One region of the Oscillibacter hominis genome, then DNA from elsewhere that is predicted to be linked to it. Evidence: riboswitches for the same ligand, from Rfam matches in the RefSeq annotation. Region 1 holds a riboswitch; the other holds the start of a gene.
What was found. A riboswitch is a leader RNA that binds a small molecule or an ion and turns the genes downstream of it on or off. The one in region 1 is predicted to bind glycine.

Region 1 (3,403 bases):
ATAGGGGGCTCCAGTATTTCCTTGGCATGGGGCTGGAGACGGAGCTCATCAGCGAGGGCGGCGACACGGCCCTCTTTGCGGTGGACGGCACGGAGGAACTGGTTTATTTCTTCACCGCCCGGATCGGCTACTTAAGCTTTGGGCCTGCGGGCCATCGGGGGGACTTTGCCGTTCAGCGCTGGCCCATCAATACCGATACAAGCGTGAGCGCAGCAATCAATTGATGCCAAATTGATGCAAAGATGTGACGAAAATGACGACTCCATATCGTACTATGGGTATACACCAAAGAAGGAGAGTGTATTCATGGCTGAGAATAGAATGATGCGATATGAAGAAGAGATCCCGGATCGGGAGTACTTTGTTGCGCCGCGGCGCGCACGCCGCCGTCGGCGCATCTCCTACAGGACGCTGCTGCTGTGCGCGGTGCTGTTTTTGAGCGGGCTCCTGTTAGGGCGCGCCCTGGCGGCGGAAGTGGATATAGAAGGCGGATCCCACTTGGGCGGGACCTCCGCCGGCCCGGAACCGGTACAGGCCATTGCGCCGGTGGTGGATCAGAAGAAGGACCCGGAGGAGTGGCAGCTGCTGCTGGTCAACAAGGACCATCTTCTGAACGAGGACTATAAGATACCGGAGATGACAAAGCTGCGCAACGGCCACAGCGTGGACAGCCGTATCTATCCCGACCTCCAGCGGATGATGGACGACGCAAGGGCGGCGGGGCTCCAGCCCCTGATCTGCTCCTCCTATCGCACATGGGACAAGCAGGAGGAACTTTTTCAAAGAAAGGTGAACTACTACCTCCAGCAGGGCTGCGGCCGGCAGGAGGCGGAGGAAAAGGCCTCCGCCTGGGTGGCGCGCCCTGGAACCAGTGAGCATCAGGCGGGCCTTGCGGTGGACATCGTGGATGTTGCCTACCAGATGCTGGATGAGCAGCAGGAGCAGACCGAGGTGCAGCAGTGGCTGATGGAACACTGCGCGGAGTACGGCTTCATCCTCCGCTACCCCACGGACAAGAGCGACCTGACCGGCGTCTCCTATGAGCCGTGGCATTACCGGTATGTGGGGAAGGAAGCCGCTGCGGAGATTATGGAACAGGGCCTCTGCCTGGAGGAGTACTTAAGCGGGCAGGATGATGTTTCCTGAATCGTGGCAACAAAAAGAGGTGCAGGTTCCAATTGGAACCTGCACCTCTTTTGCTCGGCGTGTGCGCTGAACCAAGGTCTCTCAGCGGACGATGCTATCCACAAGGGACTGCATCTCCTCTTTGGACTGAACGGAGTGGGTCCGGCTGATGATCTCCTGCTGCTGTTCCGGCGTCATGGAGGAGAAGGTCTCCATGGCGCTTTGGTTTTTCACCAGGGCCATGCCGAATCCCATGGGAAGGTCCCGCATCGGATCCATATTCGCTCACCTCACCCATAGTCTTCCGCGCCTGTATGGTTTTATGTATACTATCCCGCCCAAATCAGGAAGAGGCGGCACCTCAACAATGTGCAGGAAAAGATTCATTTTAAAAGCTGGAAAAAGAATGGGTATTGCAGTCAATTTGTGAGTCACAACATGAGAGTTCTTCATGTTACACATGAAGAATATTACTTTGACTTCATATAGAGGCCATGATAGTGTAAAAACATAATGAAATAACGGCAGACGAAGTTCATAGAAAAACAGCGTAAATGCTTACCGAAGGAGTAAAACTCTCAGGTGTCCGGAACTGGACGGGGACTATGAACAGATGTGGCTCTGGAGAAACTCAGAATGAGTGCCGAAGGTGCAATGCGTGCAATGCGCAAATCTCTCAGGCAAAAGGACAGAGTAGGCGGACAAGAGGCGTTTGAAAATAAACGGCCCTCTCGTTGCCTTGTGGAGCCAAGTGCAGGATTTCCTGCATTTGGCTTTTTTGTTGTCTGCCAGGAAAAAACAGGGGAGAGTAGAAATGGAAGTATTGGAGCAAATTGTAAAGACACTGAATACTTGGCTTTGGGACAAAAACATCCTTCTAATTCTGCTGTGCGGCAGCGGCATCTATTTCACCATCCGCCTGCGCTTCATCCAGGTGCGCAGGTTCCGCGCGGGCTGGAAGCGGCTGTTCGGCGGCTTCAGCCTCCGGGGAAAGAAGGCGGGGGACGACGGGATGAGCTCGTTCCAGGCGCTGACCACGGCAATCGCGGCCCAAGTGGGAACCGGAAACATTGCCGGCGCGGCCACGGCCATCGCCTCCGGCGGACCGGGCGCGATCTTCTGGATGTGGGTCTCTGCGTTTTTTGGCATGGCCACGATTTACGGCGAGGCGGTTTTGGCACAAAAGTATAAGACTGTGGTGGACGGCGCGGTCACCGGCGGCCCCATCTATTATATCCGCGCCGCCTTCAAGGGGAAGTTCGGCAAGTTCCTGGCCGGCTTTTTCTCCGTGGCCATCATCCTGGCCCTGGGCTTTATGGGCAATATGGTGCAGTCCAACTCCATCGGAGAATCCTTTCAGGCTGCGTTCCACGTGAAGCCGCTGTACGTGGGTATTGTGCTGGCCGTGGTCGCCGCATTCATATTCCTGGGCGGCGTCAAGCGCATTGCCTCCTTCACCGAGAAGGTGGTGCCCATTATGGCCGCGCTCTACATCTCCGGCTGCGTGGTGATTTTGTTCATCAACCACGCCGCGCTGCTGGACTCCATCCGGCAGATTTTTGTCATGGCCTTCAACCCCCAGGCCATGGGCGGCGGCGTCTTGGGCATCACCATCCAGAAGGCCATGCGCTTTGGCGTGGCAAGAGGGCTCTTTTCCAACGAGGCGGGCATGGGCTCCACGCCCCACGCCCACGCGCTGGCCAAGGTGAAAAAGCCTCAGGACCAGGGCGAGGTGGCCATGATGGGCGTGTTCATTGACACCTTTGTCATCCTGACGCTGACGGCGCTGGTCATCATCTCCTCCGGCGCGGTCTCCTCCGGTGAAACCGGTTCCGTTCTGGCTCAGATGGCCTTTGACCGGGCATTTGGCAGCTTTGGCATGATCTTCATCGCCATCTGCATGCTGTTTTTCGCCTTCTCCACCATTGTGGGCTGGTACTTCTTCGGCGAGACCAACGTCAAGGCGCTGTTCGGCAAAGCAGGCGTCAAGGTCTATGCACTGGTCGTGGTGGTCTGCATTGTGCTTGGCTCCGCCCTGAAGGTGGACCTGGTGTGGAATATGTCCGACATGTTCAACGGCCTGATGGTGGCGCCCAACCTGCTGGCTCTGCTGGCCCTGTCCGGCACGGTCGCCAAGATCGCAAAGGGTGAAGACACGGAGCTGTTCTCCCGCAGATAACAAGAAAAAGACCCGCGGGTATTCCGCGGGTCTTTTTTTGCCTATTTGGCCGCTTCCGGGGTAAAGCCCAGGTCCTCCAACTCACTCAGGGCGGTCTGA
Region 2 (3,403 bases), 890 kb from region 1:
AGCTTTCCGACGGTGCGATGGAGCTGATTAAAACCATCTGGCGTCCCCCTTCCCCCATCCGGATGCTCTCCGTCACTGCCATCCACCTGGTGGCGGAAGAGGAGTCCTATGCCCAGCTGGACCTTTTAAACAGCGCAGCAAAAAGTGAAAAACAGGAAAAATTGGAGCGGGCCATGGATTCCATCCGGGGCCGCTACGGAAAAGACGCCATCGCCTTCGGCTCCCCGGCCGGGCGGCTGGACGAAACGGAGGATTGAACCATGGAGATTGCTGAAGAGAAAAAAGCGCTGCGCCGTGAGGTGCGCATGGCGGAGCGGGCCATCCCGCTTGAGGAAAAGCTGCGCTCCGACGAGCGGATCCTCACCCGGCTGCGGACGCTGAGCGAATACCAGAACGCCGACACGGTGTTCTGCTTTGTGGGAACGCCCCACGAGATCGACACCCGCCCCATCCTTTTGGACGTGCTCTCCTCCGGCCGCAGGCTCTGCGTCCCTCGCTGCCTGGCCGGCCACCGGATGGAGCCGGTGGTCATCCGCTCCTTAGACGACCTCTCCCCCGGCGCATACGACATTTTGGAGCCGGTGGCCTCCTGCCAGGTGCTCCAGAGCGACGAGGTGGACTTCACGGTGGTGCCCTGCCTCTCCTGCGACCGCTCCGGCCACCGTCTGGGCCGGGGCGGCGGCTACTACGACCGCTTCCTCGCAAACTACCGCGGCCGGGCGGCAATGGTGTGCCGGGAGTCGCTGATGCGGCGGCGCATCCCTGCGGATTTGTACGACCAGACCATCGAAATACTTGTGACAGATGCCCAAATCTACCACTGTCGGACAGATGGGATGTAGGCAATCGTTTACATACGTACATACAAAAAATGCCCTGCAATGCAGGGCATTTTCTTCTTTTAGCTCAGGTAAAATTTCTTGACACCGCTTCCGCTTTTTGGTATCCTATCTTCAATAAAAACAATCAAACAGGCCGCGTGTCTGTGTTAAAAATTGCATATTGTCGGATGAACGATTCAGAAGAGGCCAAGCAGACGGTGAGCCGCGCTGGGCAGAGGACTGGATCGGGACGAAGCTCTGAAAAGCATGACACATGCACCGGCGGGGCAACCGGACTGCGGTCCGGGAATCTCTCAGGTAAAGACACAGAGGCGCAACAAGAACTCACACTACAAGGGGGTAAGTTGCGCCTCTGTCTTTTTAATACTTAATTTTTGTGGATGGAGGCACATAAATTATGGAAAAGAAAACGCCACTGTACCAGACCCATGTGGACCTGGGCGGGAAGATCGTCGAATTCGGCGGCTACCTGATGCCGGTCCAGTACGGCGCTGGTGTCATTGCCGAGCATATGGCGGTCCGCCAGAAGGTCGGCCTGTTCGACGTCTCCCATATGGCTGAGCTCATTTTAGAGGGTCCTGACGCTGTTGCCAACATTCAGCACCTGGTTACTGCGGACATCTCCAAAATGGTGGACGGCCAGGTCAAGTACGCCATGCTCTGCAACGACAAAGGCGGCATTGTGGACGACCTTGTGATCTACCGCCGGGCCGCCGACAAATACCTGCTGGTGGTCAACGCCGGCAACCATGAAAAGGACGCAGCCTGGGTGGAATCCCACATCAGCGGCGACGTGCACTATGCCGATGTGTCCGAACAGGTGGCCCAGCTGGCCCTGCAGGGGCCCAAGGCCGGTGAGGTGCTGAAAAAGCTCTGCGACGAGTCGGAAATCCCCCAGAAATACTACCACTTCACCGAGGGCGCGGCTTTGAAGGCTGGTGGACGGGATATCCCAGCCATCGTCTCCCAGACCGGCTACACCGGCGAGTTCGGCTTTGAGATCTACTGCAAGTCCGAGGATGCGGTGACACTCTGGAACGCCCTGCTGGAATCCGGCAAGGAGGAGGGAATCCTGCCCTGCGGACTGGGTGCCCGCGACACGCTGCGCCTGGAGGCCAGCATGCCCCTCTACGGCCATGAGATGAACGACGACATCTCCCCCAAGGAAGCGGGGCTCCCCTGCAAGCTGGACGGCAAGGATTTCATCGGCCGGGACGCCATCATCGCCCGGGGCACCCCCACCATCAAGCGCATCGGCATGAAGGTGGTGGGCCGCGGCATTCCCCGTGAGCACTGCGACCTCTACACCCTGGACGGCAAGAAGGTGGGCTGGGTCTCCTCCGGCACCCACTGCCCCTACCTGGGGCACGCCGTGGCAATGGGCTATGTGAATGTGGAGGAAAACGAGGTGGGCAAGCACCTCAACGCCGACGTCCGCGGCCGCATGGTGGAGGTGGAGATCGTCTCCCTGCCCTTCTACAAGATCGAGCGCTAACAAGTCATTGAACTCAAATTAAGGATAAATGGAGGAACTGATTATGAACTTTCCCGCCGAACTGAAGTATTCCAAGTCCCATGAGTGGGTCAAGATGCTGGATGACACCACCGCCCTGGTGGGCATCTCCGACTTTGCCCAGGAGGAGTTGGGCGATCTGGTGTTCATCAACCTGCCCCAGGTGGGCGACAGCGTCACCAAGGAGGAGAGCATGTGCGACGTGGAGTCCGTCAAGGCCGTCTCCGACGTCATGTCCCCGGTCACCGGCGTGGTGGCCGAGGTCAACGAGGAGCTGCTGGACGCCCCCGAAAAGCTCAATGACGATCCCTACGGCGCCTGGATCGCCAAGATCGAGAACATCACCGACACGGAGGAGCTGCTGGACGCCTCGGACTATGAGGCCTTTACCCGGGAAGCCTGAGCCGGTTTTTCGATCTATCCAGGAAAGAAAGGTGATTTGATGGGTACATACGTTCCCAATTCCCCTGCTGTACAAAAGGAAATGCTGGATGTCATCGGCGCAAAATCCATTGACGAGCTTTATGGCAATGTGCCGAAAAAGATGCTGGTGAAGAATCTGGACCTGCCCGCCGGCATGAGCGAGCTGGAGGTCCGCGGCGCTGTCACGGCCATGGCGGAGAAAAACACAGTCTTCAAGACCTGCCTCCGGGGTGCCGGCGCATACCGCCACTTCATCCCCTCCGTGGTGAAGTCCGTTTCCTCCCGGGAGGAGCTGGTCACCGCCTACACGCCTTATCAGGCGGAGATCAGCCAGGGCATTCTCCAGTCCATCTTTGAATACCAGACCATGATCTGCGAACTCACCGGCATGGCGGTCTCCAACGCCTCCGTCTACGACGGGGCCACCGCCGCCGCGGAAGCCGTCACCATGTGCCGGGACCGCAGGCACACCAAGGCTTATATCTCCGCCACAGTTCAGCCCAGCGTCATCGAAACGGTAAAGACCTACTGCTTCGGCTCCGATACGGAGCTGGTGGTGGTGCCCGCCAAGGACGGCCGCACCGACCTGAAAGCCCTTAAGGAGATGCTGGGCGCCGACGCCGCC

Region 2: another riboswitch for glycine. It lies ahead of gcvT (glycine cleavage system aminomethyltransferase GcvT); the one in region 1 lies ahead of H8790_RS07275 (alanine/glycine:cation symporter family protein).

The regions. Positions count from the first base shown of each region.
Region 1 covers NZ_CP060490.1:1,447,882-1,451,284, reverse strand. Annotated here, with positions in the region: gene H8790_RS07290 (hypothetical protein) at 1-224, shown strand, start outside; gene H8790_RS07285 (M15 family metallopeptidase) at 307-1,146, shown strand; gene H8790_RS07280 (hypothetical protein) at 1,228-1,404, opposite strand; glycine riboswitch at 1,737-1,827, shown strand; gene H8790_RS07275 (alanine/glycine:cation symporter family protein) at 1,940-3,304, shown strand; gene H8790_RS07270 (heavy-metal-associated domain-containing protein) at 3,346-3,403, opposite strand, start outside.
Region 2 covers NZ_CP060490.1:561,862-565,264, reverse strand. Annotated here, with positions in the region: gene H8790_RS02905 (DNA polymerase Y family protein) at 1-257, shown strand, start outside; gene H8790_RS02900 (5-formyltetrahydrofolate cyclo-ligase) at 261-842, shown strand; glycine riboswitch at 1,070-1,161, shown strand; gene gcvT (glycine cleavage system aminomethyltransferase GcvT) at 1,240-2,337, shown strand; gene gcvH (glycine cleavage system protein GcvH) at 2,381-2,758, shown strand; gene gcvPA (aminomethyl-transferring glycine dehydrogenase subunit GcvPA) at 2,798-3,403, shown strand, end outside.